Regions from separate parts of the Pantoea phyllosphaerae genome, predicted to be linked through region 3. Evidence: predicted binding sites of a transcription regulator. Region 3 holds the regulator's gene; each other region holds the start of a gene.
What was found. Region 3 encodes PurR, which represses purine synthesis genes. Its sites were predicted from a motif close to CANGCAAACGTTTGCNTG; they were not measured.
Positions count from the first base shown of each region.

Region 1: a site for PurR is predicted at 4,576-4,593, ahead of rbsD (D-ribose pyranase). Genes of this name have one in related genera too.
Region 2: a site for PurR is predicted at 1,261-1,278, ahead of ACR6A7_RS07455 (nucleoside-specific channel-forming protein Tsx). Genes of this name have one in related genera too.

Region 1 covers NZ_JBPFDE010000013.1:117,356-127,012, reverse strand. The annotation lists gene rbsK (ribokinase) at 1-693, opposite strand, end outside; gene rbsB (ribose ABC transporter substrate-binding protein RbsB) at 759-1,634, opposite strand; gene rbsC (ribose ABC transporter permease) at 1,661-2,632, opposite strand; gene rbsA (ribose ABC transporter ATP-binding protein RbsA) at 2,629-4,137, opposite strand; gene rbsD (D-ribose pyranase) at 4,145-4,564, opposite strand; gene ACR6A7_RS16835 (YgiW/YdeI family stress tolerance OB fold protein) at 4,735-5,130, opposite strand; gene qseB (quorum sensing response regulator transcription factor QseB) at 5,293-5,955, shown strand; gene qseC (quorum sensing histidine kinase QseC) at 5,952-7,283, shown strand; gene kup (low affinity potassium transporter Kup) at 7,287-9,155, opposite strand; gene ravA (ATPase RavA) at 9,429-9,657, shown strand, end outside.
Region 2 covers NZ_JBPFDE010000004.1:84,863-94,519, reverse strand. The annotation lists gene ACR6A7_RS07460 (sensor histidine kinase) at 1-1,234, shown strand, start outside; gene ACR6A7_RS07455 (nucleoside-specific channel-forming protein Tsx) at 1,509-2,375, shown strand; gene yjdN (VOC family metalloprotein YjdN) at 2,613-3,050, opposite strand; gene ACR6A7_RS07445 (LysR family transcriptional regulator) at 3,125-4,021, opposite strand; gene ACR6A7_RS07440 (amidohydrolase) at 4,126-5,439, shown strand; gene ACR6A7_RS07435 (M20 family metallopeptidase) at 5,436-6,878, shown strand; gene abgT (p-aminobenzoyl-glutamate transporter) at 6,956-8,476, shown strand; gene ACR6A7_RS07425 (MFS transporter) at 8,663-9,657, shown strand, end outside.
Region 3 covers NZ_JBPFDE010000023.1:3,585-13,241, reverse strand. The annotation lists gene eptA (phosphoethanolamine transferase EptA) at 1-790, shown strand, start outside; gene ACR6A7_RS20250 (TetR/AcrR family transcriptional regulator) at 830-1,426, shown strand; gene ACR6A7_RS20245 (alkene reductase) at 1,475-2,572, shown strand; gene gloA (lactoylglutathione lyase) at 2,683-3,090, shown strand; gene rnt (ribonuclease T) at 3,202-3,876, shown strand; gene ACR6A7_RS20230 (Grx4 family monothiol glutaredoxin) at 3,920-4,255, opposite strand; gene ACR6A7_RS20225 (C40 family peptidase) at 4,618-5,418, shown strand; gene cydH (cytochrome bd-I oxidase subunit CydH) at 5,466-5,555, opposite strand; gene purR (HTH-type transcriptional repressor PurR) at 5,841-6,866, shown strand; gene punR (DNA-binding transcriptional activator PunR) at 6,863-7,768, opposite strand; gene punC (purine nucleoside transporter PunC) at 7,889-9,091, shown strand; gene cfa (cyclopropane fatty acyl phospholipid synthase) at 9,400-9,657, shown strand, end outside.

The sequences.
Region 1 (9,657 bases), on a different contig from region 3:
GAGCCAGACGCCGCGACGTCCCAGGGTGATAAGCACGGTGCCAATACCTTTGGCATGCAGCGCCTCTGCCGCGCGTGCGGCCTCCTCGTCGCTGGAGATGGCGATGCCGGTCAGGCTTTCCGCTTCGGTTTCATTAGGCGTGATGATATCCACCAGCGCCAGCAGCTCATCATCAAGCGGCGTCGCTGGCGCGGGGTTGAGGATCACCTGCGTCTGATGGGCGCGCGCGATCTTTGCCGCCGCCAGCACGCTCTCCAGCGGCGACTCCAGCTGCATCAGCAGCGCCGAGGCGTTGACAATGACCTGCTGATGACGCGCCACGCAGTCAGGCGTTAACGCCGCGTTGGCGCCCGCGCAGATGCCGATGCTGTTTTCGCCTTCGCCGTTGACGAAAATCATCGCCACGCCGGTGGGTTCGCCGCTCACGGTCTCAACCGCGGCGGTATCAACGCGGTCCCGCGCCAGCTGCGCGCGAATACGCTCGCCGATAGCGTCATCGCCCAGGCAGGCGATAAAGGCGATATCTGCGCCAGCTCGCCCGGCGGCGACCGCCTGGTTCGCCCCTTTGCCGCCAAACGCAACGGTATACTGCTCCCCGATCACCGTTTCGCCGGGACGAGGAAAGTGCGTCAGGTTAAGAATATGGTCAGCATTAATGCTGCCGAGAACGGCCAGTTTTGCGCTTTTGCTCATAGGGTGTGATCCAGAAAGAGTGCGCCACCGGTTAAAGGTGGCGCATTGCCCTGCTTTTCTTTGAGTTATTTGGTGACCAGTTTCAGGTCAACGGGATTGATGGCCTGCACTTTTTCACCTTTCAGCACTTTATCGGCGGTATCGACGCCAATCATGCCGATCTTGTCCGGCATCTGAGCGACTGTTGCCGCCAGTTTGCCACCTTCGACCGCTTTCACGCCGTCGGCGGTGCCGTCAAAGCCGACTACCACGACATCAGATTTCCCGGCAGTTTGCAATGCACGTAACGCGCCAAGCGCCATTTCATCATTTTGCGCAAAGACCGCCTGCACATCCGGATGCGCCTGCAGCAGGTTCTGCATCACGTTCAGGCCCTTAGTGCGATCGAAGTCCGCTGGCTGGCTCGCCAGCACCTGGAATTTATGCGCATCCGAGGCCTGTTTAAAGCCTTCGCCACGCTCACGCGCCGCAGAGGTACCGGCAATACCCTGCAGTTCAATAATTTTGGCATTGTCGCCCAGACGCTTCGCGATATAGTCGCCCGCCATTTTGCCGCCGAAACGGTTATCGGAGGCGACATGGCTCACCACTTTGCCCTGCGCCGCGACGCGGTCCAGGGTGATCACCGGGATATTGGCCTGGTTAGCCATTTTCACCGCGTTGCCGACCGCATCGGAATCAGTTGGGTTGATCAGCAGCAGTTTGGCGCCGCGCACGGTCAGATCCTGCACGTTAGCCAGCTCTTTCGCCGGGTTGTTTTGCGAATCCAGCACGACCAGGTTGTAGCCCAGTTTATCGGCCTCTTTCTGCGCGCCCTCTTTCAGCGAGACAAAGAAGGGGTTATTCAGCGTCGACACCACCAGCGCGATGGTATCTTTCGCCACTGCGCTGGCGCTTAATGTCGCGCCGAGGATCACAGCCAGTGCGGTCAACTTTTTCATCATTTCATCCTGTGTAAAGGTCAGAGTTATTTACTGCTTTTGTTATCCACCAGTACCGCCAGCAGGATTACCACCGCTTTTACGATCATCTGGTAGTAGGAAGAGACGCCCATCAGGTTCAGGCCGTTATTCAGGAAGCCCAGGATCAGCGCGCCAATCAGGGTGCCCATAATGCGCCCTTTGCCGCCCGCCAGGCTGGTGCCGCCCAGCACCACCGCCGCAATCGCGTCCAGCTCATAGCCGGTACCCGCCGTCGGCTGCGCCGAAGAGAGGCGTGCAACTTCGATGGTGCCTGCCAGCGCCGCCAGCATGCCGCTCAGGGCGTAGACGATCACTTTTACGCGGTTAACGTTAATGCCGGAGAGGCGCGTTGCCGCTTCGTTGCCGCCCAGCGCGTAGATGTAACGACCAAGGCGCGTGTGATGCAGCATGTACCAGGCAAGCAGGAAAACGACGGCCATCAGCCACACCGGCGTCGGGATCCCCAGCGGGCGGCCAATGCCGAACCAGCCGAAGAGATCGGCGTTGTCGTTGAAGCCGGTATTAATCGGGCTGCCGTCGGTGTAGACCATGGTGACGCCGCGCAGCAGCAGCATCATCACCAGCGTGGCGATAAAGGCCTGCACCTTGCCGCGCGCCACGATAGTGCCTGTGACGGCGCCGATCGCCGCTCCCAGCGCCAGCGCACCCGCGACAGCCACCAGCGCGTTGACCTCTATGCCCACCAGCGAGGCGGCCACCGCGCCCGTCAGCGCCAGCAGCGATCCCACCGAGAGATCGATGCCGGAGGTGAGGATCACCAGCGTCATGCCGACCGCCATAATGGCGTTGACCGAGGTCTGCTGCAGAATATTGAACAGGTTCGCGACGGTGAAAAAGTTAGGGCTCTGGCTCGCCACCACCGCGATCAGCACGATGAGCGCAATCAGCGATTTTTGCTCCATCAGCCAGGCTTTGCTGAACCAGCGACGGCTGGACGGTAAGGTTTGGGTGCTCATACAACTAAATCCTCGCTGTGTTGCTTGCCTACGGCTGCCGCCATTAAAGATTCCTGCGTCGCCTGCTCGCGGGTAAATTCGCCGCCGGAACGGCCTTCATGCATCACCAGGATGCGGTCGCTCATGCCAAGCACCTCCGGCATCTCCGATGAGACGAGAATGATGCTTAGCCCTTCGGCCTTGAACTGATTAATAAGCTGGTAAATCTCTTTCTTCGCCCCGACGTCGACGCCACGCGTCGGTTCGTCAAGGATCAGCACGTTGGGACGCGTCATCAGCCCGCGCGCGATAGCCACTTTCTGCTGATTGCCGCCGGAGAGCAGGCCAATTGCCTGCTCCATTGACGGCGTTTTGATATTGAAAAGACGGATAAAATCGCCCACCGCCAGCTGCTCAGCGGCGTGTTTCAGCGTGCAGCTGCCGTTGCTGAAGTAACGCAGCGCCGTCAGCGACATGTTCTCTTTTACCGACATGCCCAGTACCAGCCCGTCGCGCTTGCGATCCTCGGAGATATAGACAATGCCGCTGGCCAGACCATCCTGCGGCGCGCGCGTTACCACTTCGCGGCCGTCGAGCCAGACGCGGCCTTTGCTGCGCGGCAGGGCGCCGTAAAGCAGCTTCATCAGCTCGGTGCGTCCGGCCCCCATCAGCCCGGAAACGCCCAGGATCTCGCCTTTGCGCAGCGTAAAGCTGACCTCATGCACGCCCGGTCCGCTGAGGTTCTCAACCTTGAGGCGAATCTCTCCCGGCGCCTGCTCGAGGCGTGGGTATTGATCTTCCAGCTTGCGCCCGACCATCATCTCGATCAGGCTCTCTTCGCTGAGCTCATTCACCGGACGTTCGGCAATAAACTGGCCGTCGCGGAAAACCGTCACGTCGTCGCAAATCTCGAAGATCTCTTTCATGCGGTGGGAGATATAGACAATGCCGCAGCCCTGCGCCTTCAGCTCGTTGATGACGCGAAACAGCGACAGCGTTTCGGTATCGGTCAGCGCGTCGGTCGGCTCATCCATAATGATCACCTGCGACTTAAAGCTCAGGACTTTGGCGATCTCCACCATCTGCTGATCGCCGATCGAAAGATCGCCCACCAGCTTGTGGCTGTTGAAACGCAGGTTGAGACGCTTCAGCAGCGCGTCCGCCTCGGCGTACATCCGTTTCCAGTCAATACGGCCGAAACGGTTGACGAACTCGCGTCCCAGAAAAATGTTCTCCGCTACGGTCAGCTGCGGAATGAGGTTTAGTTCCTGATGAATAATGCCGATACCCGCTTCCTGCGACGCTTTCGGGCCGCTGAAGGTGGTCTCTTCACCCAGCCAGCGCAGCGAACCCGCATCGCGGCTGTAGATGCCGGTCAGCACCTTCATCATGGTGGATTTGCCGGCGCCGTTCTCGCCTACCAGCGCCATCACGCGTCCTGGGTAGACCGCCAGCGACGCGCTCTTTAACGCCTTTACGCCGGGAAAGGATTTCTCAATCCCCTGGAGCTGTAATAAGGGTTGCATAACGGCCTCAGAAGGTGACGCCAGCGCTCAGGATGACATTCGCAAACGGAGAGCACTCTCCGCTGCGAATGACCGCCTGACTGCGTTGAGTCTGTTGTTTGAACTGTTCATGACTGGTGTAACGTACTGCAATCTTGTTTCCCTGGTGCTGTTGCAAGGCTTCGAGCACGGCGAGAAGCTCGCTATGGAGCTGCGGATTATGCTGCTTAATCTCTTCCGCAATCAGGGCGCTTTCCACCTGCATCTCCAGCGTGACGGCTTTTACCACCTGCATAAAATCGGGCGTGCCCGGCGTCAGCGCCAGATCGATGCGCTGCGGCCCTGCCGGGATCGGCAAGCCGGCATCGGCAATGGTCAGCGTATCCGTATGGCCCAGGCGGGCAATCAGGTAAGAGATTTCAGCGTTTAACAGGCGACCTTTTTTCATTTTCTGCTCCAGAGCGAAACGTTTCGCTGACGGCAGTGTATGAAATGGCGGCGGTAACTCAACGGGGGAAATCGAGAAGTGTGATCGTTATCGAAACGTTTCGCTCGCGCGCAGGCCAATTTGGCTTAGGCGATAAAAAGGGCCGCTGAAGCGGCCCGGCAGGGAAGGCGTTACGGCGCTTTACGCACCTGCTTAACGTCAAGTTCAATGCTGTTGAAATCTTTGTCCAGCTCCCCCGTCAGCTCAACGCGATCTTTCGGCGTAATGGTCAAACCCTCCCAGCGCTTGTGGTCGATCTCGACTTTCATGGTGCCGGTGGCGTCGCGAAACAGATAATCTTCGTCGCCGATCTGTTTCTCCAGCTGACCGCGCACGGTAATCCAGCTGTCGTCTTTCATCTCTTCCGCCTGCTTGACGGTCACCACGCTGCTCTGGTCATTCTGAAAACCTCCCTGTTTCGCCTGAACGGCAGGCGCATTCGCATCGACAAATCCGCCTTGCGGCGCGGCAAAGACCGGTGCAGTGGTCAGCGCCAGGATAGCTAAGAGTGCGGCATGCTTTTTCATATTTTCACCTCGTTTCCATGAATGTGTGTTTTGTACGCTGCTAATTAAAACACGGAGTTCTTAACAGGATCTTAAGAGGTAAAAATAAGCGAAAAGTAGCGATATCACCTGTACAAGCAGCGTTCTCCTTCGTATAAAGCCTTTGCGGACACAGGAGGGAAAATGCGTATTTTACTGATTGAGGATGACCGGCTGATTGGCGATGGCATCAAGGCTGGCCTGGGAAAATTAGGTTTCAGCGTCGACTGGTTTGTTTCCGGCGATGAGGGGTTTGCCGCGCTGCATGCCGCCCCCTGGGATGCGGTCATCCTCGATCTCTCGCTGCCGCAGCGCGACGGGCTGGAAATTCTGCGCGACTGGCGACAGCAGGGCGCGGACGTGCCGGTGCTGATCCTGACCGCCCGCGACGCCCTCGATCAGCGCGTAGAGGGGTTGCAGCTGGGGGCAGACGACTATCTCTGTAAACCCTTCGCTCTGACAGAGGTCGCCGCACGACTACAGGCGCTTATCCGGCGTCGCCACGGCCAGCTACAGCCGGAACTGCGTCACGGTAACGTCATAATGCAACCTGCCAGCCATAGCGTGACCCTGGATGGCGAGGTCGTTACGCTCAAAAGCCGGGAGCTGGCGCTGCTGGAGCTGTTTTTACGCCATCCTGGCCGCGTGCTGACGCGTGCGCAGCTGGAAGAGAAGCTCTACAGCTGGGATGCCGACGTCTCCAGCAACGCAGTGGAAGTGCATATTCATCACCTGCGTAAAAAGCTCGGCGCGACTTTTATCCGCACCGTGCACGGCGTCGGCTATATGCTGGGAGAGCCGCAATGAGCTTGTTTCTCCGGCTTGGGGTCGGCTTTGTGCTGCTGCTTGGCCTCTGCTGGGGCAGCGCCAGCCTGAGCGCCTGGCTACAGACGCGCGATACCATTAACGAACTGTTCGACACCCAGCAGCTGCTGTTCGCCAAACGCCTGATGGCGCTTGACCTCACCGCGCCCGCTGACGCTACGCTGCCTAAAAACAAGGCGCTGCTGCGCCACCATCGCGGCGATCAGGATGACGACGCGCTCGCCTTTGCTATTTTCACCCGAGACGGCAGGCCGGTGCTGAACGACGGCGAAAACGGCAGAATGCTCCCGTTCGACGCCGAGGCGCAGGGATTTCACGACGGGCGGTTAATCGACGACGATGACGACTGGCGCTTTGTCTGGCTGACGACGCCGGACGGCCAGCACCGCATCGTGGTGGGCCAGGAGTGGGAATACCGCGACGATATGGCGAAAGCGCTGGTGCAAAGCAGCATTCTGCCCTGGCTTATCGCGCTGCCGCTGATGCTGCTGCTGCTGCTTGGCCTGGTATGGCGCGAGCTGCGCCCGCTCAAGCGCATTACGCAACTGCTGGCACAGCGCGCGCCGGACGACGACAGACCGCTGGACGCCGGGCGGGTGCCGCTGGAGGTCAGACCGCTAACGGAAGCGCTGAACGGGCTGTTCAGCCGCATCAGCGCCATGGTGCAGCGCGAGCGCCGCTTTACCTCCGACGCCGCCCACGAGCTACGCAGCCCGCTGGCGGCGCTGCGCGTGCAGAGCGAGGTAGTGCAGCTTGCCGCTGACGACGAGGGGATGCGCCAGCATGCGTTGCGCCAGCTGGACGCCGGTATTCAGCGCGCTACGCGGCTGGTGGATCAGCTGCTGACGCTGTCGCGCGCCGAGGCGGAGGACGCGCGCGAGGCGTTTCAGCCAGTCGACCTCCATAGCCTGCTGCAGGAGGCACTGGCTGAGCAGCTGCCACACGCCGATCGCGCTGGCGTCGCGCTGCGTCTGGAAACGCTTGCCGAGCCGGTTATGCAGGGTCATCCGCTGCTGCTGTCGCTGCTGGTGCGCAACCTGCTGGACAACGCCATTCGCTATACGCCGGAAGGCAGCGACGTCCGGATAGTGCTGGAGAACCGCGGGCTGCGCGTTGAGGATAATGGCGCGGGCCTGAGCGAGGCGGAGATGCAGCGTCTGGGTGAGCGGTTCTGGCGGCCGCCGGGACAGGAGAAGAGCGGCAGCGGGCTGGGATTGTCGATTGTGCGCAACGTCGCGCAGCTGCACGGCATGCAGCTGCGCTTCAGCCAGCGTGAGGGCGGCGGACTCTGCGTCGCCCTGCGCTGGTAACGTTCAGATCTCGACCTGGGTGCCGAGCTCGATAACCCGGTTCGGCGGGATCTCAAACTGGTCAGGCGCGCGCAGCGCGTTGCGCTGCAGCGCCAGGAAGAGCTTGCCGCGCAGGCGCAGATACCAGGGACGTTTGCCTATAATCAGCGACTCGTGCGACATAAAGAACGAGGTCTCCATCATCCGGCAGTTAAGCCCTTCCAGCCCGCAGCGGTGGAAAATCTCCTCTACATTGGGCGTTTCGCGCCAGCCGTAGCTGGCCACCACGCGCCAGAAGGTTGGCGACAGCTGTTCGATGGCGACGCGGCGCACGTTATGCACGTAAGGCGCATCTTCGGTGCGCAGCGTCAAAAAGACCACGCGCTCGTGCAGCACCTTGTTGTGCTTGAGGTTGTGCAGCAGCGCAAAGGGGATCACGTTGAGCGCGCGCGACATATAGACGGCGGTACCCGGCACGCGCACCGGCGGCGATTTCTCCAGCGAGGCGATCATTGCCTCCAGTGAGTTGCCGTGCTCGTGCATCCGGCGCAGCAGGCGAAAGCGCTCGCTCTTCCAGGTCGTCATAATCAGGAACATGATCAGCCCCAGACAGAGCGGCAGCCAGCCGCCAGAGAAAAGCTTAATCAGGTTGGCGGAGAAGAGCGGCACATCGATGCAGAGAAACAGCGTCAGGATCAGGCCGACTGCCAGCCGGCTCCAGTGCCAGTTTTTTACCGCGACGGTGCAGGAGAGAATCGAAGTCAGCACCATGGTGCCGGTAACCGCGATGCCATAAGCCGCCGCCAGGTTGCTGGAGTGTTCAAAGCTGATAATCACGATCAGCACGGCGAAATAGAGCACCCAGTTGATCATCGGCACGTAGATCTGACCGGACTCCATCTCTGAGGTATGGATAATGCGCATGCCAGGCAGGTAACCCAGGCGCACCGCCTGGCGCGTCAGCGAGAAGACGCCAGAGATCACCGCCTGCGAGGCGATAACCGTCGCCAGCGTCGCCAGAATCAGCAGCGGGATCAGCGCCCAGTCCGGCGCCAGCAGGAAGAAAGGATTTTTAATCGCTTTCGGATCGCTGAGCAGCAGCGCGCCCTGGCCGAAATAGTTCAGCACCAGCGATGGCAGCACCACGATAAACCAGGCGATGCGAATCGGCATTTTGCCGAAGTGCCCCATGTCTGCATAGAGCGCTTCCACGCCGGTAATCGCCAGCACTACCGCGCCCAGCGCAAAGAACGAAATGGTCTTGTAGTGCATGAAGAAGCTGACCGCCCAGGAGGGATTAAGCGCCTGAAGCACTTCCGGGTTCTTCATGATGCCGGTGACGCCCAGTACCGCCAGCGTGGCGAACCAGATCAGCATCACGGGGGCGAAGAGTTTGCCCACTATACCGGTGCCATGCTTCTGGATGATAAACAGCAGCGTCAGCACTGCGATAGAGAGCGGAACGATAAAGGGATCGAGCGAGGGCGCAGCAATCTCCAGCCCTTCAATCGCCGACATGACGGAGATGGCGGGTGTAATCACCACTTCCCCATAAAAGAAGCTGCCGCCGATCAGGCCCATAATGACCAGTACCGCCGTAGCGCGTGCGCCGGTATTGCGGCCTGCCAGCGACATCAGGGTTAAAATGCCGCCCTCGCCGGCGTTGTCCGCGCGCATGACGTAGCTGATATATTTCAGCGAGACCACCAGCAGCAGCAGCCAGAAAATCAGCGACAGAAAGCCGAAAACCGCTTCGCGCTCCACGCCGAAACCAAACTGACCGGAGAGGCATTCACGCAAGGTATAGAGCGGGCTGGTGCCGATATCGCCATACACTACGCCAATCGCGGCCAGCGTTAACGCACTAAGTGATTGCTTGTTATCCGAGCTCATAGAGTCATCTTTTGTTGGAGCAGAGAGGCGCAACCCCCCATCGCTCTTGCTGTCAAAAAGCGCACAGTATGCACCTGTTTTCTAAAAAACCCACCCCGCACTTTCATCGATGCTGTCAGCGCTGACGATTTTTCTGGCGGCATTATGCGATGATTGGATTTTGTGACACAAAAAAAGCGGACGGCAATCAACGCTTTCACGCATCATAATCAGTAGAGTAGTGCGCCTGCCATAATAAGACGGCAGCAGTAACAGAAGGACAATGAAGTGATTATGGCTCAACCCCATCTTTTGGCAGAAAGAATTTCTCGTCTCAGCAATGCCCTCGAGAAGGGTCTGTATGAACGCCACGACGCTATTCGCCTCTGTCTGCTGGCGGCGCTGAGCGGTGAAAGCGTCTTTTTGCTTGGCCCGCCGGGCATCGCCAAGAGCCTGATCGCCCGCCGTCTGAAATACGCTTTTCAGAATGCCCGCGCGTTTGAATACCTGATGACGCGCTTCT
Region 2 (9,657 bases), on a different contig from region 3:
CGGCACCATGAAGGATGACCAGCTGTCGAAAATCGCCGACGCCTGGGCCACCAATAAAGAGATCCCGGCGCTGATGCCGCTGATGCTGCACGCCGATAAAATGAAAAGCGCCTACGTTGTGCAGCTGTGGGACGGCAACGGCAGGCTGCGCGCCAGCTCCTGGCCAGCGCTGCATGCGCCGCTGCAGGCGCAAAAGGGCTGGCATGATATCGACGTCGGCGACTGCGACGAGTGCGCCTGGCGTATCTATACCCGGCCCGGCGAGCCGGGCAGCGAGATTAAAACCATCCAGGTGATGCATAACCTCAGCCATATGCGTGCCGAGATGGTGAGGCGCGCACTGGCGGCGATTATTCCCCTGATTTTGATGATGCCGCTCTCGCTGCTGGTGATCTGGCTGGTGGTGCGCAAAATCACCCGCGATCTGCGCGTCGCCTCGCGCGAAATCGCCGCGCAGGAGACGTTGCATCCACACCTGGTGTCGCCTGAAGGGCTGCCGGACGAGATCCTGCCGCTGGTCGAGGCCTACAATTCGCTGCTCAACAAGCTGCGCGCCGCCTGGTCGTCGCAGCGTCAGTTTCTGGAGGATGCGGCGCACGAGCTGCGCACCCCGGTCACGGCGGTGACGCTGCAGCTGGAGAATCTGCGCCAGCATATTCAGCCGGGCGAAGCGAGCCGCCAGTTCGATCAGCTGGAAGCGGGCGTAACGCGCACGCGTCATCTGGTGACGCAGCTGCTCAATATCTCGCGCCAGGAAGATAAAACCGTGGTCGCTTCGGTAGAGAATATCGAGCTGGAGGATCTGCTGAAAGAGAGCATTGAGCAGCTGATGGTGGTGGCCGACAAGCGCGGCATCGATATCGGCTTCAACGGCTCGACGCACTATCGTTTGCAGGCAAGCCGCTCCGAGCTGCGCAGCCTGTTTGATAATCTGATCGGCAACGCCATGCTGCATACCCCGGAAGGCAGCCTGGTGGACGTCTTGCTGCATCGCGTCGGCGATCGCACGGTGGTCGATATTGTCGATAACGGCCCCGGCATGCCGGAGGCGTTTATCGATCGCGCCTTTGACCGCTTTACCCGCTCGCCGACGGTGAAGGCGCAGGGCAGCGGTTTAGGTTTGTCGATCGTGCGCAGCGTGGCGCAAAAGCACCATATCCATGTTTCCCTCTCCAACTGCCTTAATTCCCAGGGCGCTATCTGCGGTTTACAGGTTCGCGTCACCCTGCCCTGATTTTCACGTTCGCGCGCGATGCCGACAACGTAAACGGTTGCGGCGTTCCGTTCGCTACGGCTTATTTTCGTGATACGCTTCACATTTTCACGTAAATGCAATGCAACACATTTTGACAAACGTGAGCAAAATCTATTTTCTATCGCCCTGTAACGGTCAGGCTACGCAGGTCAAAAACCGGCTGTAAAAAACGGTTACATCTTCGCCGCCCACTCTGGGATCGATTTCACTCTGACTGCGCCGCTGCGCGGTCAAAAGCATGTGGTTAATGATAATGAAATTTAAAAGCTTGATAGCAGGCGCCTTGCTGGCAACCTCCCTGAGCAGCGGCGCGCAGGCCGCCGAAAGCGATCCGCAATATCTCTCTGACTGGTGGCACCAGAGCGTCAACGTAGTGGGCAGCTATCACACCCGCTTTGGACCGCAGTTCAATAACGACGTCTATCTGGAATATGAAGCCTTCGCGAAAAAAGACTGGTTCGATTTTTACGGCTACCTCGATCTGACCAACTTTTTCGGCATGGGCAACAGCAACGCCAACGGCATTTTCGACCACGGTTCGCCGATGTTTATGGAAATCGAGCCGCGCTTCTCTATCGATAAGCTGACCGGCACCAGCCTGGCCTTCGGTCCGTTCAAAGAGTGGTACTTCGCCAACAACTATATCTACGATATGGGCCGCAACAGCGATAACCGCCAGAATACCTGGTATATGGGTCTCGGCACCGACATCGACACGCACAGCGACGTCGGCCTGTCGCTTAACGTCTACGCCAAATATCAGTGGGAAAACTACGGCGCGGCGAATGAGAACAGCTGGGATGGCTATCGCTTCAAGGTGAAATATATGGTGCCGATCGGTACGCTGTGGGGCGGCAACCTCAGCTATATCGGCTTTACCAATTTTGACTGGGGCTCCGATCTGCGCGACAAATCCGACGCGTCGCGCACCAGCAACTCCATCGCCTCCAGTCATATTCTGTCGCTGGGCTACGACCACTGGCATATTTCCGCCGTGGCGCGTTATTTCCACAACGGCGGCCAGTGGGCGGACGGTCAGGAGCTGAACTTCGGCCGTGGGCCGTTTGAAGTGAAATCGACCGGCTGGGGTTACTACCTGGTGGCGGGTTATAACTTCTGATAAATCGGGCTAACAGCACCGATCTTACAGAGCGGCGAGGCTGAGCCGAAGAGCAAAGCGTCCCGCGACAGAGACAAAAGCGCCGGGAGCGTTTTTGAACAGCGCAGCGCGTTGGCCCGTTTACGGGCGCACCTCAGGGACGAGGTGCGTATCCGCGCGGGCCAGGCGAGCATGGAGGCCTTGAGCGACTTTGCAATCGGATCAGGCTCGCCGCGCCATCACACTCCCTGAACCGACTTATTCCTGCGGCTTCTCTACGTTGATGCGCCACGGGATGTTGAACTTATCAATAAACATCGCAAAGCCGTTCGACCAGAAGGTCTCCTGCCACGGCGTCGTTACCTTGCCGCCCGCCGACAGTTTCTCGAACCAGGCTTTACCCTCTTCGACGTCGTTAGTCGACAGGCTGACCGCATAACCGGCGTGCTCTGATGCCGGCGGCTTCTCGGTATTGCCGTCGCTCAGCATCAGCTCACCGTCGCCGATGCGCAGTTGCGCATGCATGATTTTTTCCGGCGGCTGCGGCGCTGCAGATTGATCGCCCACCTGCTCACCCTGATCCGGCATATCGCCGAACGTCATTTTAGAGATTAACTCTCCACCGGTAGCCTGCAGGTAAAAGTCGATAGCCTCTTCACAACGGCCATAGAGAAACAGATAAGGGCTGACTTGCATCTTCACCTCTGTATTGTCGGTTGGATTTCTTACAGTACTCTAAGAGTGTAGACGATCGACTTTATCCTTTGTTTTTACTGACAATAACGACGAAAGAGTTGCGCCATATAGGCGCTCATCGGCGTCAGCGCCGTCTCCTTTCGCTGGATCAAATAGAAGGTTGCCTTCGGCAAGGGCTCGTCCAGATCCAGCGCCACCAGCTGCTGGCCGAGCACCGCATCGTTGATGACATCAACCGACAGAATGCTGACAAAATCGCTCTGCGCCACCAGGCTGGTGCAGGCCATAAAGGTTTCGCAGGAGACCACAATTTTGGGCGCCATGCCGCGCTCGGCAAAGAGATCGTGCAGCAGGCGATAGTAGCTGCCCTTCGGCGTCGGCATCGTCCAGTTGCACTGCTGAAGTGCCTTAAGCGACCGCGCCTTCTCCATCGGGTGCCCCCTGCGCACCACCACTTTGTAGTCGCGCTGCATCATTTTTTCAAAACTCAGCTCCTGGTCAAGATGGCTCTGATCGTAGGTATTGATGGTGAAATCGAGCTCGCCCTGGCGCAGCTCCGGGATCATCGACACCAGCTGGCCTTCCACAATCCGCACCTTAACCAGCGGATACTCGCGATGAAACTGGGTGATAACCTGCGGCATGATGGTGCGCGCCACGCTGCCGCCCACGCCAATATTCACCTGGCCGCCCGCCAGTCCAAGCCGCTGCTGAATATCCTCCTGCGCCACACGTAATTCTTCCAAAACCAGACTGGCATGGCGAAAAAAGTTATCACCCACGTCGGTCAGCACCACACCTTGCTGGCGGCGAACAAAGAGTTTTGCACCTAAAACCTGCTCCAGTTCCTGAATCGCTTTGGTCAGCGCCGGCTGAGAAAGCCCGGAAAGACGGCTTGCGGCGCGGATGCTGCCCTGACGCGCAACCTCAACGAAGGCGCGTAGCTGATGCAATTTTAGCTGTGACGGCATGATAACCACTGTTTATCAGGAGAAAGATATTCGCATCTTATGCGGCCTGCACGGCTTGTGTAAATTCGGGAGCGTGCATAAAAAACCATCAATAAGGATCTCCTATGACTACCCTCTCTGAGCAGATTCAGGCGCTGGCGCCGCAGATGCAAAGCTGGCGGCGCGATCTCCATCAGTTTGCCGAGTCCGGCTGGCTGGAATTTCGCACCGCGACGCGCGTGGCCGACGTGCTGCATAAGCTGGGCTATCAGCTACAGCTGGGTCGTGAGGTGATTAACGCCGAGGCGCGTATGGGACTCCCCGACGCTGACGTGTTGAAACAGCACGAGGCGCGCGCGCTGCAGCAGGGCGCGCTGGCGCAGTGGCTGCCCTCTTTCTCCGGCGGCTTTTGCGGCGTCGTCGCCACGCTGGAAACCGGCCGTCCCGGCCCGGTAATGGGATTCCGCGTCGATATGGATGCGCTCGATCTCAACGAGAGCCAGGCGCCCGATCACCTGCCGCAGCGCGAAGGTTTTGTCTCCTGCAATCCCGGCATGATGCACGCCTGCGGCCATGACGGCCATACCACTATCGGGCTGGCGCTCGCCAGCGTGCTGATGGCGATGAAGTCGCAGCTGAGCGGCACGATCAAGCTGATCTTCCAGCCTGCCGAGGAGGGGGTGCGCGGCGCGAAGGCGATGGTAGAGGCGGGCGTGGTCGACGATGTCGACCTCTTTACCGCCATCCATCTCGGCACCGGCGTGCCCGCTGGCGAGCTGGTGTGCGGCAGCGACAGCTTCCTCGCCACCACCAAGCTGGATGTGCATTTCACCGGCGTCGGCGCCCATGCGGGCGGCAGGCCTGAAGAAGGGCGTAACGCGCTGCTGGCGGCGGCGCAGGCCACGCTGGGGCTGCACGGCCTGCCGCAGCACAGCGGCGGCGTCGCGCGCGTCAACGTCGGCGTGCTGCAGGCGGGCACCGGCCGCAACGTGGTGGCCGACACCGCGCTGATGAAGGTTGAGACGCGCGGCGTCAGCAACCAGGTTAACGACGACATCTACCAGCAGGCGCTGCGCGTGATCGCCGGCGCCGCGGCGATGTACGGCGTGGAGTATGAGGTGAAACTGATGGGCGCGGCGCGCAGCTGCACGCCGACCCAGCCCTGGGTCGATTTCCTCCACCAGCAGGCGGAGGCGCTCGGCATCTTCGACTCGGTGGTAGATCGCAAGGCGCAGGCCGCCGGTTCAGAAGACGCCACCTATATGATGGAGCGCGTTAAGCAGCGCGGCGGCCAGGCGACCTACGCCATCTTCGGCTGCGATCTGGCGGCGGGCCACCATAACGCCCGCTTCGACTTTGACGAAAGCGTGATGGGCAAAGCGGTGCAGACGCTGGCGACGCTGGCGCTCAATCAGGCGCAATTTGGAGGCGCTCGATGAACGCTGACTTCCTGGCCGACTATATCGACGCCCATCAGGCGCGCTTTACCGCCCTCAGCGACGCCATCTGGGACACGCCGGAAACCCGCTTCGCCGAAACGCGCTCCAGCGCGCTGCTGGCCGATGCGCTGGAGCAGGAGGGCTTCGCCGTGACGCGCGGCGTCGGCCATATCGAGACCGCCTTTATCGCCAGCGCGGGCGAAGGCCAGCCGGTGCTCGCCATTCTCGGCGAGTTCGACGCGCTGGCCGGACTCAGCCAGCGAGCGGGCTGCGCGCGGCCAGAGCCGCTGGAAGAGAACGGCAACGGCCACGGCTGCGGCCATAACCTGCTCGGCACCGCCGGCGTGGCGGCGGCGTGCGCCCTGAAAGCCTGGATGCAACAGCACGGCGGACGCGGCACGGTGCGTTTCTACGGCTGTCCCGGCGAAGAGGGCGGATCGGGCAAAACCTTTATGGTGCGCGAGGGGCTGTTCGACGATGTCGACGCCGCCGTCACCTGGCATCCCGAAGGCTTCAGCGGCCTGTTCAACCTCAGCACCCTCGCCAATATCCAGGCAGCGTTTCACTTTAAAGGCGTGGCGGCGCACGCGGCCAACTCGCCGCACCTCGGCCGCAGCGCGCTCGATGCGGTGACGCTGATGAACACCGGCGCCAACTTTTTGCGCGAGCATATCGTGCAGGAGGCGCGGCTGCACTATGCGGTGACCAACAGCGGCGGCGTCTCGCCCAACGTGGTGCAGGCGGACGCCGAAGTGCTCTACCTGATCCGCGCGCCCGAGCTGCCGCAGGCGCAGGCGATCTACCAGCGCGTCATCAATATCGCTCAGGGCGCGGCGCTGATGACCGACACCCAGGTGACGGTGCGCTTCGACAAGGCGTGTTCCAACTACGTGCCGAATCGCGCGCTGGAAGCGGTGATGGAGCGTTATTTGCATCACTTCGGTTTGCCGCATTACAGCGAGGAAGAGCGCGCCTTCGCCGCCGAGATCCGCGCCACGCTGAGCGAGGAGGATCTGCGCAACGCGCGGCTTAACGCGGCACGCACCGGCGGCGAGGCGGGCGCGGCGTGGATTGAGGCGCACGGCGACAAGCTGCTGATGGATGAAGTCGCGCCCTGCGCGGCGACGCGCGAGCTGCTCTACGGCTCTACCGACGTCGGCGACGTCAGCTGGGTCACGCCCGTCGCGCAGTGCTTTTCGCCCTGCTTCGCCTTCGGTACGCCGCTGCACACCTGGCAGCTGGTGGCGCAGGGCCGCACCAGCATCGCACACAAAGGCATGCTGCTGGCGGGCAAAGTGATGGCCGCCACCGTGCTGGAGCTGCTGACCGATGAGCAGGCGCTGGCGCGCTGTCGCGCCGAATTTGAACGGGCGCGCCGCGCGCAGCCCTATAGCTGTCCGATTCCCGAAGGCATTACGCCTTCAAAACTGGCCAACTGAGCCGCGGCCGCGCCGCTGGGCGCGGACCGATAACACAATAAAAAACGCAAACACGACCATACAAGACGAGGAATATCATGACCGTAATGTCGGAGAGTCGCAGCCCTGGGAAAGTGTTCGGCTGGATCGAGCGGGTCGGCAACAAAGTCCCCAATCCTTTCCTGCTGTTTGTTTATCTGATTGTGGTGCTGATGGTGGCGACCGCCATTATCAGCACTCTCGATCTGGCGGTGAAAAACCCCGTCAGCGGCGAGATGGTGCGCGTCAACAACCTGCTGAGCGTCGCGGGCCTGCAGTGGATCCTGCCCAACATCATCAAAAACTTCAGCGGCTTTACCCCGCTCGGCTCAATTCTGGCGCTGGTGCTCGGCGCCGGCCTGGCGGAAAAAGTGGGCCTGCTGCAGTCGCTGATGGTGAAGATGGCATCGCGCGTCAGCCGCCGCTACGCCAGCTATATGGTGCTGTTTATCGCCTTTTTCAGCCATATCTCTTCCGATGCCGCGCTGGTGGTGATGCCGCCGCTCGGCGCGCTGATCTTCCTCGCCGTGGGGCGCCATCCGGTGGCGGGCCTGCTGGCGGCGATCGCCGGGGTCGCCTCCGGCTTTACCGCCAACCTGCTGATCGTCACCACCGACGTGCTGCTCTCCGGCATCAGCACCGAAGCGGCGAAGGCGGTCAGCGACACGGTGCACGTCAGCGTGATCGATAACTGGTTCTTTATGGCCACCTCGGTGATCGTGCTCACCGTGGCGGGCGCCATTCTCACCGACAAGTTTGTCGAGCCGCGCCTGCCGCAGTGGAAAGAGGGCGGCAGCGAGCGGCTGGCGGCCCTGACGCCGCTGGAGAATCGCGGCCTGCGCGCGGCGGGCATCGCGGCGCTGCTCTTTATCGGCGTGATGGCGCTGCTGGTGGTGCCGGAGCATGCGCCGCTGCGCGATCCGAAAACCGGCGGCATCGTACCGTCGCCTTTCATCAGGGGCATCGTGCCGATCATCATCCTGTTCTTCTTTGTGGTGGCGACCGTTTACGGCGCGGTCACGAAGCAGATTCGCCGCCCGGACGATATTCCGCAGCTGCTGGTCGAGCCGATGAAGAGCATGGCGGGCTTTATTGTGATGGTCTTCCCGCTGTCGCAGTTCGTGGCCTTCTTCAACTGGAGCAACATGGGCAAATTTATGGCCATCGGGCTGACCGACGTGCTGGAGAGCGCGGGCATCAGCGGCGCGCCCGCCTTTCTCGGCCTGATGTTCCTGTCGGCGTTTCTCTGTATGTTTATCGCCAGCGGCTCGGCGATCTGGTCGATTCTCGCCCCGGTGTTCGTGCCGATGTTTATGCTGCTCGGCTTTCACCCCGCTTTCGCGCAGATGATTTTTCGCATCGCCGACTCGGCGGTGCTGCCGCTGGCGCCGATGTCGCCCTTTCTGCCGCTGTTCCTCTCGTTCCTGCAGCGCTACCAGAAAGATGCCCAGCTCGGCACCTATTACGTGCTGATCTTCCCCTATCCGGTGGTCTTCTTTATCACCTGGATCGCGCTGCTGCTCGCCTGGTATGCGCTGGGACTGCCTATCGGGCCGGGCGTCTGGCCGCAGATGCCGTAGCCTCTTCGCCAGGGACGGCGAAAAGTGCAACGTATGTTGCTAAAAACTCACCAACAACCCTCTCGGCAAGGATCGCCGAATTGATTATTCTGCACTCTCTTCGCTTGCTAACGGTCATTCTTTTTACAACATCGCCACGCCGTTAGCGAGACAGGCAAACACCGTCACACCGAGGTTTATAAAATAATGACAACCACCTGCACTCCAGGGATGGCGCCGGGGTTCGCTGCGCCGACGCCGAACAACAGCTTAGCGGGGCGCATCGACGCCCTGCCCTCATCGCGCGGCCTGTGGCGTTTTATTACGCTGCTGGCGCTCGGCGGTTTCTTTGAACTCTACGATCTGTTTGAGACCGGCTATATCAGCGCCGGGCTGCTGGCCGCCGGCGTCTTCCACACCGGCAGCGCGGGCGTGTTTGGCATTGCCGATCAGGCCGCTTTTGCCTCTGCCACCTTTCTCGGCCTGTTTGTCGGCGCCAGCCTGCTCGCGCCTTATGCCGACCGCTTCGGCCGACGCCTGACCTTTATGTGCGCGCTGGCGTGGTACGGCACTTTCTCGCTGCTGATGGCCTTTCAGCAGAGCGCGGAGATGATTATTCTGTTTCGCTTTCTGGTGGGCATCGGCCTCGGCATCGAGTTGGTCACCATCGACACCTACCTTTCGGAGTGGGTGCCGACGCATATGCGCAGCCGCGCCTTCGCCTTTTCGTTTTTCGTGCAGTTTCTCTCCGTGCCGACGGTGGCGCTGATCTCCTGGTGGCTGGTGCCGCAGACGCTGCTCAGCCTGGAAGGCTGGCGCTGGGTGGTGATCGCGGGCGCCCTCTGTTCGCTGATTATCTGGTTTATTCGTAAGGATCTGCCGGAGTCGGCGCGCTGGCTGGCGCAGCAGGGCCGTCATCAGGAGGCGCATAAAGTGCTGAGCGCGATGGAGAAACGCTGCGGCGTCGCGCCCGGCGCAGACTTCCCGCCGGATGACGCGGCGGCGCAGCTGCCGAAGCGCGGCCGGTTTAGCGAGATCTGGTCGCCAGCCTGGCGCAAGCGCACCCTGATGCTGGTGGTAATGAACTTCTTTCAGGCGATCGGCTTTTTCGGCTTTGGCAACTGGCTGCCCGCGCTGCTGTCGGGCACAGGCACGACCGTCACCCACAGCCTGCTCTACGCCTTTTTTATCACCCTCGCCTA
Region 3 (9,657 bases):
CTCCGTGCCCTGCATGTTCTCTAATATGCCGCGCGCCCACTACGACGCTAATCTGGCGCATCATCAGGATGGCGTGCTGGATATCCTCGGTCATGCGGGCGTCAGCGTGCTGTGGCGCGAAAACGACGGCGGCTGTAAAGGCGCCTGCGATCGCGTGCCGCATACCGATATGACGCTGTGGAAGCTGAACGCCTGGTGCCAGGACGGATCTTGCCTCGACGACGTGCTGCTGCACCGGATGGATAATTATGTCCATAGCCTGAATAATGACGGCATTATCGTGCTGCATCAGATGGGCAGCCACGGTCCCGCCTACTATCGCCGCTATCCGCCGCAGTTCCGCCAGTTTGCCCCGACCTGCGACAGCAATCAGATTCAGGATTGCGATCATCAGGCGCTGATAAATACCTACGATAATACCCTTCTCTACACTGACGATATGGTGAGCCGCACCATCGATATGCTGAAGGGACTGAGCGATCGCTTTAACGTGGCGCTGGTCTATCTCTCCGACCACGGCGAATCGCTCGGCGAACACGGCATGTATCTGCACGGCGCGCCCTATCTGTTTGCGCCGTCTCAGCAGACCCATATTCCTTTACTGCTGTGGATGTCAGACGACTACGCTAAAACCTACGGCATTGATCAGGCCTGTCTGCGCAAGCAGGCGCCTTCGGCTACGGTATCGCAGGACAACCTGTTTCATACGCTGCTGGGAATGTTCAACGTGCAGACCAGCGAATATCAGCCGCAGCTCGATATGATCAGAACGTGCCGAAAAGTGGGCTAAGCGTTGCATCTGACCGATCGGTCTACTACCTTAAGCGCCATGAACAAGACGCAGCAACGCACCGAAACCCGTGAACAGCTGCTCGCCACCGGCGAGCAGCTTTGTCTGCAGCGCGGTTTCACCGGAATGGGACTCAGCGAGTTGCTGACGCAGGCGGAGGTGCCGAAAGGCTCCTTCTACTACTATTTCCGCTCGAAAGAGGCGTTTGGCGTGGCGCTGCTGGAGCGCTACTTTCTCCATCTGCATCAGCAGGTCGAGGCGCGGCTGCAGCATGGCGAAGGCACGCCGCGCGAGCGGCTGCTGGACCATTTTCGCCAGGCCGAGCAGCTGTTCAGCGAACAGGGACATATCGTCGGCTGTCTGGCGGTGAAGCTCTCCGCGGAAGTTTGCGATCTCTCCGAGCCGATGCGCGACGCCCTGCAGCACGGTGCCGGTCGCATTATCGCGGCTTATACGCACACGCTCGAAGCGGCGCTGCGGCAGGAGAGGATGACGCTGCCCTACGCGCCGCGCGAGATGGCGGAAGTGATCTATATTTTGTGGCTGGGCGCCAGCCTGCAGAGCAAGCTCTCCCGCGAGCCACAGCCGCTGCGCCTGGCCCTCAGCACTCTCGAACAGTGGCTGCAAACCCACTGATTTTAAAAACGCCGTTTTATAGCAGACCGGTCTACTACAGGAGTTGTTATGGCAAGTACCCAGCTGTTTAGCCCGCTTAAAGTGGGTGCGATTACCGTACCAAACCGCGTATTTATGGCGCCGCTGACGCGTCTGCGCAGCATTGAGCCGGGCGACATTCCAACCCCGCTGATGGGCGAATATTACCGTCAGCGCGCCAGCGCCGGCCTGATTATCACTGAGGCGACGCAGGTTTCTTTCCAGGCGAAAGGCTACGCTGGCGCGCCGGGCCTGCATACCCAGCAGCAGATTGCCGCCTGGAAAGCGATTAACGCAGGCATTCACGAGGCGGGCGGCCACAGCGCCGTTCAGCTATGGCACACCGGCCGCATCTCGCACAACAGCGTGCAGCCGGAAGGCAAAGCGCCTGTCGCGCCCTCGGCTATCGCCGCCGGCACGCGCACCTCGCTGCGCGCGGAAGACGGCAGCGTCTATCGTGAAGAGACCTCGACGCCGCGCGAGCTTACGGTGGCCGAGATCAAACAGATTGTGGCGGATTTCGGCCAGGCGGCCGCTAATGCACGCGAGGCGGATTTCGATCTGCTGGAGCTGCACTCAGCGCACGGCTACCTGATGCATCAGTTCCTGGCGCCCGACTCCAACCGACGCACCGATGAATATGGCGGCAGCATTGAAAAACGCGGCCGCTTTGCGCTGGAAGTGGTCGACGCCGCCATCGCCAACTGGTCCGCCGACCGCGTCGGCATTCGCGTTTCGCCGATCGGCAGCTTCCAGAATCTGGACAATGGCCCTGAGGAAGAGAAAGCCGCGCTGTGGTATATCGGCGAACTGGCGAAGCGCAATATCGCCTACCTGCACCTTTCCGAGCCGGACTGGGCGGGCGGTAAGCCCTACAGCGAGGCCTTCCGCGAACAAGTGCGCGCGCGCTTCCCGGGCGTGATTATCGGCGCGGGCGCCTACACCGTGGAGAAAGCAGACAATCTGATTGCGCGCGGCCTGATTGACGCCGTGGCCTTCGGCCGCGACTTTATCGCCAACCCCGATCTGGTGGCGCGTCTGCAGCAGGACGCCCCGCTCAATCCGCAGCGCCCCGAAAGCTTCTACGGCGGCGGCGCAGAGGGCTATACCGATTACCCGACGCTTTAAGCGCGACGCTGGCGTGACAACGGTTACGCCAGCGGCCGTTTTTGCTATTTTCACCGCTATACTTAGCGTTTGAGTCATCAGACGATGACGATTTCATAAAAGAGGATGTTATGCGTTTACTTCACACCATGCTGCGCGTTGGCGATCTGCAACGTTCTATCGACTTCTACACCCGCGTTCTCGGCATGCGCGTGCTGCGTCAGAGCGAAAACACGGAGTATAAATATACGCTGGCCTTCGTGGGCTATACCGAAGAGAGCGAAGGCGCAGTGATCGAGCTGACCTATAACTGGGGCGTGGACAGCTACGATCTCGGCAACGCCTACGGCCATATCGCGCTGGGCGTCGATGACGTAGCGGCGACCTGCGACCGCATCCGCAACGCGGGCGGCAAGGTCACGCGCGAAGCGGGTCCGGTGAAAGGCGGTTCAACCATTATCGCCTTCGTCGAAGATCCGGACGGCTACAAGATCGAGCTGATCGAAAATAAACACGCCGGTCACGGCCTGGGCAACTAAGTTTGCCGCTTCAGTCTGCACGCTGCGGCAGGCTGAAGCTTTCCCTTCTGCTGCACCCTCCTCTTTTTTTTGCCATAATGCGCGCTGCCTATTTTCTGCTATGAGATGCTGATGTCTGAAACGAACTCCCTGAACGCGCTGAATCAACGTTTCCGAGGTTTCTATCCTGTGGTGATCGATGTCGAGACCGCAGGCTTTAACGCGCAGACCGATGCGCTGCTGGAGATCGCCGCCACCACGCTGAAAATGGACGAAGAGGGCTGGCTGCACCGCGACCAGACGCTGCATTTCCACGTCGAGCCTTTCGAAGGCGCGCTGCTTCATCCGGAGGCGCTGGCGTTTACCGGCATCGACCCCAGCAACCCGCTGCGCGGCGCGATTAGCGAATATGAGGCGCTGCACGCTATCTTCAAAATGGTGCGCAAAGGCATCAAAGATCACCACTGTAATCGCGCCATCATGGTGGCGCACAACGCCACCTTCGATCTCAATTTTATGATGGCCGCCGCCGGGCGCGCTGGGCTGAAGCGCAACCCCTTCCATCCCTTTGCCACCTTCGACACCGCCGCGCTGAGCGGGCTGGTGCTGGGGCAGACAGTGCTGGCAAAAGCCTGTAAAGCGGCAGGCATGGATTTTGACAGCACCCAGGCGCACTCTGCGCTCTACGATACCGAGCAGACGGCAACGCTGTTCTGCGAGCTGGTAAACCGCTGGAAACGGCTGGGCGGCTGGCCGCTGCCGATGGCAGCGAGCGACGACGCGGAAACGGCGCCGGAGCAGGCGTAAAAAAAAGGCCGACTTGCGTCGGCCTTTTCAATTGCGCGGATTTTTATTCCGCTTCTTTGTGCTTTTCTGCTGTCTCTTTAATCAGCGACTGCAGTTCGCCGCGCTGGAACATCTCGACGATAATATCGCAGCCGCCAACCAGTTCACCGTCTACCCACAGCTGCGGGAAGGTCGGCCAGTTGGCATATTTCGGCAGCTCGGCGCGAATATCAGGGTTCTGCAGAATATCCACGTAAGCAAAGCGCTCACCGCAGGCAGAGAGCGCCTGCACCGCCTGTGCAGAGAAACCGCAGCTTGGCAGTTTCGGCGAGCCTTTCATATACAGCAGGACCGGGTTTTCTGCGATCTGGCGCTGAATTTTTTCTACAGTACTCATAATTGCCTTCCTTAATTCCCTACTTCGTGTTTGTTTATTGTAGCGACTTCGCCCCGTCCCTGAAAACGACAATTTCTCGCTTGTCGGGTGAAACCGCCATGTTTGTTAAGTTCTTTAGTAAAGATCTGATTTTTTCTGACGATAATCAAAACTTAAGCTGTTCATATCTGGTAATAACTTTGCTGCTATAAGCCGCTGAAATTGCTTATTTTAAACCCAACTGCAACCCTGTAACAGTTTAATAGAAAAATGGCTTAACTTTTGAAAAAAACCTGGCTTAGAATGGCCCCGGCGCTGATCTCCGATCAGATTTTTCTAACCTCGTTACGGCCTGTTGTCGTAACCGCTAACCCTGTAACCGGACTATGCGATTACTGATTACGCTCTTTATATTAGCTTTCGCGCAGCTGTTCATGAACATCGCTTCGGCTTCGCCGCAAGCGCCGGTTAACGCCAGCCTGCACAAGGCAGAGAAAAAAAGCGCGCGCGAAGATGAGCGCCGCAAACGGCGACCGGTCAAAACCAGCGCGAAAAAAGCGCGCTCTTCTACTGCGCAAAAACTCAAACTGAAAAAGCAGAAGAAGATTGAAACGGCTAAGCTTTCCGCTTCCGCCGCCGACACGAAAAAAACCCTGAAATCCTCTCGCAAACGCTATGGCCGCCAGCGCACGCTGACCACCGCAAAAGCCACTCCTCTCACGCCGCTGGATGCCGACGCCACTTCCACCCTCAAAATGAGCAAGTCCCATCGCCTGCGCTACCAGAAAGCACGCGAAACGGCGATGACCAAGCTGATGGGTCAGCTCGGCAAACCTTATCAGTGGGGCGGTACGTCACCGCACACCGGTTTCGACTGCAGCGGCCTCGTCTGGTACGCCTATAAAGACCTGGTAAAATTCAGAATTCCGCGCACCGCCAACGAAATGTACCATCTGCGCGACGCTGCGCCGGTGAAGCGCGAGTCGCTGGAGAAAGGCGATCTGGTCTTCTTTCGCATCAACGGCCGCGGCACCGCTGACCACGTCGGGGTTTATCTCGGCAACGGCAAATTCATTCAGTCGCCGCGCACTGGTAAAGATATCCAGATTAGCGGGCTTTCGGATGATTACTGGCAGCGTCACTACATCGGCGCGCGCCGGGTGATGACGCCGAAAACCATTCGCTAAGCGCCATAAAAAAACCGGGATAATCCCGGTTTTTTTATGGCTGTCTGTTAGTGCATGACGGCGGTAAAACTAAAGGCCACAATCATCAGCAGTGCCGCGCCGGTGGTCATCAACGCCAGTTTTAAATCGGTGCTCATTACCTCTCCTTATCCTTACAATTGTCAGGGTCTTGTGTGATTTTCCCATAGTTGCCGGTAAAAATCTCGTTTTATCCCGCAAGCCTTGTTAGAATCCCCGGCTCTGTTGCGCAACTGACGCAACGCCCGTGCCGTTCGCACGCAACAGCCCCTGTTTTGTCCTGCCCAGTGAGTATTTCACCGACAAAAACTGTAGCGAATTAACAGAAAACTCTCTTAGCGGACGCAAACGTTTAACATTATGCTTATCAGTAGCTTATTGATAAGTTCTGGAGTCTCTTTTTAATGGCAACAATCAAAGATGTCGCGAAGCGCGCGGGTGTCTCCACCACCACCGTTTCTCACGTGATCAATAAAACGCGCTTCGTTGCGGAAGAGACGCGCAACGCCGTCTGGCAGGCGATTCAGGAATTACACTATTCGCCCAGCGCTGTGGCGCGCAGCCTGAAGGTTAACCACACCAAAACGCTGGGGCTGCTGGCTACCTCCAGCGAAGCCCCCTATTTTGCGGAAATCATCGAAGCGGTTGAGCATCACTGCTTCGAGCGGGGCTATACCTTAATTCTCGGCAACGCCCACAACGATCTGCAGAAGCAGCGCGCCTATCTGTCGATGATGGCGCAGAAGCGCGTCGACGGCCTGCTGGTCATGTGCTCCGAGTATCCGGACGATCTGCTGAAGATGCTGGAAGAGAACCGCAATATTCCGATGGTGGTGATGGACTGGGGTGAATCGCGCGGCGACTTTACCGACACCGTGCTCGACAACGCTTTTCAGGGCGGCTATCTGGCGGGACGCTATCTGATTGAACGCGGCCATCGCGATATCGGAGCGATTCCTGGCCAGCTGGAGCGCAACACCGGCGGCGGACGCCACGCGGGCTTTTTGCAAGCGCTGGAGGAAGCGGGCATCTCGGTGCGTCCCGAGTGGATCGTACAGGGCGATTTCGAGCCGGAGTCGGGCTACCAGGCGATGCAGCAGATCCTGCAGCAGAAGCAGCGCCCGACGGCGATCTTCTGCGGCGGCGATATTATGGCGATGGGCGCGATCTGCGCCGCCGACGAGATGGGCCTGCGCGTGCCGCAGGATATTTCGGTGATCGGCTATGACAATGTGCGCAACGCGCGCTACTTCACGCCGGCGCTGACCACCGTGCATCAGCCGAAAGCCGAACTGGGCGAGAAGGCGCTGGAGATGCTGCTCGATCGCATTACCAGCAAACGCGAAGTGTCGCAGACCATCGAAGTGCGTCCTACGCTGATTGAGCGCCGCTCAGTCGGCGACGGCCCGTTCCGCGACTATCGCCGTTAATCCTCGCTTAACCACTCCTGGTTGAGCGTTTGCGCATCGCCGAGATAGCTGAGCAGCCAGCTGAGCGCCGGCGATGCGTGCGCCTCCGACCAGCTCACGCAGCAGGGGCTTTCCGGAAAAGGCGCAGGCAGCGCCAGCTCTGCCAGCTCGCCCTTATCCAGCAGCGGCCGCGCCAGATGGCCCGGCATCATCGCCACGCATAAGCCATCCAGTACGCACGCCAGCCCCGCCTGCCAGTCCGGCACCACCAGACGCCGCTGGTTGTCCAGCGTCCAGGTCATGCGGCGCGGCAGCGCGCGCGAGGTATCCTCCAGCACCAGCGATGGCCAGGCGCGCAGCGCATCGTCGTCGAGCTGCGGCTGGTGCGTCAGCGGATGGTGGCGCGCCACGACGCAGCGCCAGTTCAGCGCCCCCATATCGCGAAAGGAGAAGCGCCCGCCGACCGGGATCGCCTGAGTGGCGCCGATCGCCACCTCAACGCGCCCGTCGGCCAGCGCGTCCCAGACGCCGTTAAACACCTCATAGCTGATGTGCAGTTCCATATCGGGAAAGTGGCGATAGAAATCAGTCACCAGCTGGCGGCTGCGCGGCAGCTTCACAATGCGATCGACGGCGATGCTAAGCTGCCCGCGCCAGCCGTTAGCCAGCTGCTGGCACTGCCTGCGGGTGGCGAGCATTTTTTTGATAACCTCGCGCCCTTCACGCACAAAATGCTCGCCAGCGGCGGTCAACGCCACGTCGCGATGCTGTCGCTCAAACAGCGGCACCGCCAGCCAGGTTTCCAGCTGACGCACCGTATAGCTGACGGCAGAGGGCACGCGATGCAGCTCCTGCGCGGCGGCGCTGAAACTGCCGGTGCGCGCCACGGCGTCTACCACCTCAAGCGTATATTCGGACCACATGCTTTTTCCTTTCAAAAATTTTCACAGCACTCTGCAAATATTAACGTTTCACAGTAACGGGCGCACCCTTTTACACTCTGCCGCGTTTAACCTGCCTGTCGAAATATGAGAGTAAAAATCATGCTGTCATCAAAAGGATTTCTGCCCTACCTCGCTCTGCTCAGCATGCTGGGCTTTCTGGCGACCGATATGTATCTGCCCGCCTTCGGCGCGATGCAGATCAGCTTTAATACCTCGCCCGGCATTATCAGCGCCAGTATGAGCCTCTTCCTGGCGGGCTTCGCCATCGGCCAGCTTTTCTGGGGCCCGCTTTCCGACCGCATCGGCCGCAAACCGGTTCTGCTGATGGGGCTGGGGTTATTCGCGCTTGGCTGCGCCGGCATGCTGTGGGTGGAGAATGCGGTGCTGATGCTGGCGCTGCGCTTTGTTCAGGCCATCGGCGTCTGCGCCGCGGCGGTGAGCTGGCAGGCGCTGGTGGTAGATCGCTACCCACGCGCGCGCGCTAATAAGGTGTTCGCCACCATTATGCCGCTGGTGGCGCTTTCGCCCGCGCTGGCGCCGCTGCTCGGCGCCTGGCTGATTAGCCATTTTCACTGGCGTTCGATCTTTCTGGTGCTGACGCTGACCGGCGTGGCGCTGATGCTGGTCACGCTGCGCCTGCCCGCCAGCCGCCCGGCGGCCAAAGAGGCGAGCGAGCAGCCCGGCTTTTTCTCGCTGCTGCGCTCCGGCGTCTATGGCGGCAACGTATTGATCTATGCCGCCTGCTCCGCCAGCTTTTTCGCCTGGCTGACCGGTTCGCCCTTTATTCTCGCCGATGCAGGCCTGACGCCGGCGGATATCGGCCTGAGCTATATTCCGCAAACCATCGCCTTTCTGCTGGGCGGATTTGGCTGCCGCGCGCTGCTCAACCGTTTTGGTGGCGCGCAGCTCCTCCCGTTGCTGCTGGCGCTTTACAGCCTGAGCGTGGCGACGCTGTTCGCCGTGGCCCTCGGCGGAAGCCACAACCTGATTGCCCTGCTTGCGCCCTTCTGCGGCATGGCGCTGGCGAACGGCGCGATCTACCCAATCGTGGTGTCGAATGCGCTGCTGCCCTTCCCGCACGCCACCGGTAAAGCCGCGGCGCTGCAGAATACCCTGCAGCTTGGCCTCTGCTTCCTTGCCAGCCTCGCGGTCTCCGCAGGTTTACAACAGCCGCTGCTGATGACTACGCTGATTATGGTCGCCACTATCGCGCTGGCGATAGCGGGCTACGTCTGGCAGCGACGCGCCAGCGCACAAATGGATATTGTCCGCGTTACCACTCCCTGCCAGGATAATCACTAAGGCAACTTTTATAGTTAGCGCCCTAACAATAAGTCGTTGAATACTGACCTGGTTGAGCATATACTCAATCGGGTCAATAAATCTGCAACAAATCAATAACATAATTGTTCTATTATTAGGCGAGGCTTATCGCCCGGATGGTGACTGCGCGCGCGTTTCCTGCTGCGTCAGACCCCGATTTTTAGATCCAATCCTCTGTAAAACGTCGGATATCAGGCGCACGGAGCAATCCGTGACATTTCTCACAGGACTTGAGAAATTGACTATTCTTTTTCTCAGGTTCAACGCGGACAGGTGATGGAGAAGCTATGAGTTCATCGTTAATAGAAGAAGTGAGCCTTGAAGAAAACCACTGGTATCGCATTGTCCACGAAATGCTGGAAAAAGCGGACATCGAAATCAACGGCAGCCGCCCCTGGGATATTCAGGTTAAACAGCCTGACTTTTTTAAGCGCGTGATTCAGGAAGGCTCACTTGGTCTTGGCGAAGCTTATATGGATGGCTGGTGGGAGTGCGAACGGCTGGATATGTTTTTTCACCGCGTGCTAAAGCACAAGCTGGACCAG